2 regions of the Pseudoalteromonas sp. 19-MNA-CIBAN-0066 genome follow, and region 2 is predicted to be linked to the other one. Evidence: predicted binding sites of a transcription regulator. Region 2 holds the regulator's gene; the other holds the start of a gene.
The links. Region 2 encodes sigma-54, which starts transcription at its own class of promoters, with help from an activator protein. Its sites were predicted from a motif close to GTTGGCACGNNNNTNGNNT; they were not measured.
Positions count from the first base shown of each region.

Region 1: fliE (flagellar hook-basal body complex protein FliE) is a predicted target of sigma-54. The motif match lies at 1,183-1,201, and genes of this name have one in related genera.

Region 1 covers NZ_JBEONZ010000001.1:238,897-241,305, forward strand. Annotated here, with positions in the region: gene AAEZ18_RS01100 (sigma-54-dependent transcriptional regulator) at 1-1,082, shown strand, start outside; gene fliE (flagellar hook-basal body complex protein FliE) at 1,242-1,574, shown strand; gene fliF (flagellar basal-body MS-ring/collar protein FliF) at 1,595-2,409, shown strand, end outside.
Region 2 covers NZ_JBEONZ010000006.1:2,899-5,307, forward strand. Annotated here, with positions in the region: gene ptsN (PTS IIA-like nitrogen regulatory protein PtsN) at 1-408, opposite strand, end outside; gene hpf (ribosome hibernation-promoting factor, HPF/YfiA family) at 413-700, opposite strand; gene AAEZ18_RS05435 (RNA polymerase factor sigma-54) at 727-2,220, opposite strand; gene lptB (LPS export ABC transporter ATP-binding protein) at 2,290-2,409, opposite strand, start outside.

The sequences.
Region 1 (2,409 bases), on a different contig from region 2:
GCCCTATTGTTGCCGACCCAACGAGTATTCAATTGCTGGAGCTTGCAAGCAGGGTAGCTAAATCAGACGCCAGTGTTATGGTGCTGGGGCCAAGTGGCTCGGGTAAAGAAGTATTAGCGCGGTTTATTCATGATAAATCAGCGCGTGCTGCAAAGCCCTTTGTGGCTATTAACTGTGCGGCGATTCCTGAAAACATGCTAGAAGCAACATTATTTGGCTACGAAAAAGGTGCTTTTACTGGCGCGATTCAGGCATGCCCAGGTAAGTTTGAGCAAGCGCAGGGTGGTACTATTTTACTTGATGAAATTACCGAAATGGATTTGGGCTTACAAGTTAAACTACTGCGTGTATTGCAAGAGCGCGAAGTTGAGCGCTTAGGGAGTCGTAAAACCATTACGCTAGATGTACGCATACTCGCAACCAGTAACCGTGATTTAAAACAAGCGGTAGCGAATAATCAGTTTAGGGAAGATTTATATTATCGCCTTAACGTTTTTCCGCTAATGTGGCGGCCATTGTGCGAGCGCCCTGGCGATATAATTGTGTTGGCAAAGCACTTAATTGAACGCCATTTAATTAAAGCTAAGCAGCCGCTGGCTATTTTAGATAAGCAAGCTGAACAAAAGCTGCTTAGCCATACATGGCCAGGTAATGTGCGTGAGCTTGATAACGTAATTCAGCGTGCGCTTATACTGCGCAGTGGCAACAGCATAAGTGAGCAAGCTATTTTTATTGAAAACTTAGCCCCAAGCAACTTTGTAGTAGAGCCAGCAATTAGTGAAAGTGCGTTAACTAGCGCCTATTACGATAGTAAAACAACAGCCATTATTAATGACGAAAAGTCGGGTGATGAAAAGCTTGATGATCAAACACCGAATGAGCAAAAATCAGATTTACTCGCTCAAGATACAGGCAGTTATAAAGATGAGCTTAAAGATAAAGAGCATCGAATTATTTTAGAAACACTTGCGCGTTGCCAAGGCAAGCGTAAAGACGTAGCAGAAACCTTGGGTATTAGCCCGCGAACTTTACGTTATAAACTAGCGCAAATGCGCGACTTAGGTATTTCACTTCCTGCATAACCTTCAAAAAAGCCCTAAATTCAACACCTTGAATTTAGGGCTGTCAAAACTCTGACTAAGTAAAACCAACTGTAACACCATGTATTTAAAGCTTTATTTATGTGGCACGTTTTGTGCTTTATTAACCTTAAGAGTTAACTGCATTGTTAGAGACAAATAATGAAAATTCAAAATAGCGCTGTATTTCAAGAAATGCAATCAATGGCCTTAGAAGCGGGCCGTAATAATCAAATTAATAAATTGCCTACGCAAGTTCAGTCTACGTCATCAGCACAATTTGGCGATATGCTTAGCAATGCGCTCAATACTGTGCATGAGTTACAGCAAGACACAGGTCAAAAAGTAAAAGCGGTTGAAATGGGCGACAGAAGCGTATCGCTTGCAGAGGCAATGATTGCTTCGCAAAAATCTTCTGTTGCATTTGAAGCGACCGTACAAGTGCGTAATAAACTTGTTGAAGCTTACAAAGAAATCATGAATATGCCTGTTTAATCAGGTAGTGGAGAATAATTGTGGCGCAATCTAATCAATCTACAGATCTTGCACTTGCTAGTGGCGGTATTGAGCAAAGCGATAGTGACGATCAACAAGAACAAAAGTCGGGCTATTTAAGTGCGTTAAGCGGTGTTGATGTATTGCGTCAAGTTACCCTTGTTATTGCACTGGCGATTTGTTTGGCAATTGCCATTTTTGTGATTATTTGGGCACGTCAGCCAGATATGCGCCCATTAGGTAAAATGCCCACCGAAGAGCTAATTCAAACGCTTGATTTTTTAGATGCGCAAAAAATAGATTATCAACTAGATGGCAATGTAGTGTCGGTTGATGAAAGCGAATACCAAAATATAAAATTACTAATGACTCGCGAAGGCTTGGATCAAGGTCCTACTTCTGGTTCAGACATAATAATGCAAGACATGGGCTTTGGTGTAAGCCAGCGCTTAGAGCGCGAGCGCCTAAAGCATGGCCGAGAGCAACAACTTGCCCGCACTATAGAAGAGCTAAATAACATCACTCGCGCCAAGGTGCTGTTAGCTATTCCAAAAGAAAACGTATTTGCCCGCAGAGAGAAAAAACCATCAGCAACGGTCGTACTTACGCTTAAACGCGGACGCTCGCTTAACAGCGAAGAAGTAGACTCTGTTGTGGATATTATAGCCTCAGCTGTGCAAGGGCTTGAGCCTGCACGTGTAACGGTTACCGATCAAAATGGCCGTTTATTAAATTCGGGCTCACAAAGCTCACTTTCTGCGCGTTCTCGTAAAGAGTACGACCTAGAGCGTAAGCGCGAGCAAGAATACCTAGAAAAAATTGATAGCATTTTAAT
Region 2 (2,409 bases):
TGCCGCACGCAATTGCTTACAAAACTCTTTATCGTTTAGTTTATCAGCTATTGTGGCTAGTGTTTTCAAGTGCTGCTGGTTATCGCCATCGGGCACTATAAGCGCAACAAAAATATCAACTGGACGATTATCAATTGCATCAAAATTAATAGCGGTTTCGCTTATTAAAATTAAGGCAAGAGGCTCTTGTGCCCCGCTCATACGGCCATGTGGAATTGCTATTCCTCGGCCAATACCGGTACTACCTAGCTTTTCTCTTGCCAATAAAGCAGTGAGAATATCTTGCTGAGGTAAATACGGCATTTTTTTATGCGCGAGTTCACTGATGAATTCTAAAATTCTTTTTTTACTATTAAAAAGGACCACAGCTTTGCTGCAGTCCTGGCATATAAGTGAGCTTAATTTCATAGTGTTAGTGTCGAGCAAACTTCTCTTTGTGTTTAATTACTTGACGATCGAGTTTGTCAATCAACGAGTCAATGGCAGCGTACATATCTTGGTGTTCGGTCGATGCAAATAGCTCAGCGCCACTTACAAAAATTGTTGCTTCAACTTTTTGACTTAATTTTTCTACATCGAGAATAACATGCACATTAGTTATGTGATCTGAGTGTCTTTGCAGCTTTGCAAATTTATTATTTACATAGTCTCTTAATGAGTCTGTAATGTCTACATGACGACCAGTTAAGTTTAGTTGCATCAGCATTTTCCTCTTTGTTGTACGTCTTAAATCAAGCTTTTACGTTGATTCGACGGGGGAATAGCCAGAGATTCGCGATATTTTGCAATTGTCCGTCTAGCTACTTTAATTCCTTGCTCAGCCAATATATCTGCAATCTTGCTATCACTCAATGGTTTGGCTAAGTTTTCTGCAGCTATCAACTTTTTAATCAGGGCACGTATGGCAGTTGATGAACATTCGCCACCATTTTCGGTGCTTACATGGCTTGAAAAAAAGTACTTAAGCTCAAAAATGCCACGTGGAGTGTGCATATATTTTTGCGTAGTGACCCGTGAAATAGTCGACTCGTGCATTTCAACTATTTCGGCAACATCGTTTAATACCATAGGTTTCATGGCTTCTGGGCCATGTTCAAAAAACGCTTGTTGCTGCTTAACAATACAATTAGTTACTTTCAGGAGTGTTTCGTTTCTACTTTCTAGGCTTTTAATAAACCATTTAGCTTCTTGTAAGTGCGAGCGAATAAATTGGCTGTCACCGCTGGATTTTACTGTACGAGACATAGCCGCATATTGGCTGTTAACACGTATTTTTGGCATGCTATCTGGGTTTAGCTCTACCACCCAGCGGCCTTTTATTTTTTTAACAGACACGTCAGGTATAACGTATTCAGACTCTTCTCTGACAATAGTATCCGCAGGCTTAGGGTTAAGCGTATGAATAAGTGTCATTATTTCTTTAAGCTCTTCTTCTTTGAGCTTAGTTTTTTTCATTAACGTACGATAGTCGCGAGCAGCGAGTAAATCGATATGATCAGTTAACACCATTTTTGTTTCGTTAATATAAGGGGTGTCTTTATCAAATTGATTTAATTGAATGCATAAGCATTCTTGCAAGCTGCGAGCTGCAATACCAACAGGATCAAATAATTGAATGCGCTTTAGCACTGCTTCTATTTCATCTAGTTCTACTTCGTGTTCGTCGTCAGTTTCTTGGTTAAAGCTTGCTAAAAGGTCTTCGCAACTGAGGGTTAAAATACCAGAGTCATCTACGGCTTCAACGATAGCTATGGCAATAGCTTCGTCGGTAGGGCTAAAAGGGGTGAGCTGTAATTGCCACATTAAGTATTCATGCAGGGTTTCGGTTGATGCACCTTGATAAATAGATTCATCTTCAGGCATTGGCCCTGATGAAGAGGCAGGCGCTGCGCTCATATATTCATCCCATGATACATCCATGGCCATGTCGTCGCTTATGGTGTCTTTATTTAGTGCTTCACCGCTATCTTGCTCATACTCGCTTGGGGTGTCGTCAGCAGAGGCGCTAACAGTAATGTCATCTGCTTTTTGCTCGTTTTTACCTGCTGATTCTTCCGTGTAATCTTGTTCATCAACTTCAAGTAATGGGTTGCTATCAAGTGCTTCTTGTATTTCTTGCTGGAGATCCAAGGTACTAAGCTGCAATAAGCGAATAGCCTGTTGCAGTTGCGGAGTCATTGTAAGTTGCTGGCCCATGCGCAGCTGTAATGATTGCCTCATTTATCTCTAACAATCCTTATAAATTGATATGATTAATCTTAGCAGATGCTTATAGTAATAACATAAATATTACAGTTTGAACTGCTCGCCTAAATAAACATCACGTACTGTTTTATCGTTTAATACAAATTCAGGAGTACCAGATGCAATTAGCTCCCCATGAGAAACAATGTAGGCTTTTTCACAAAC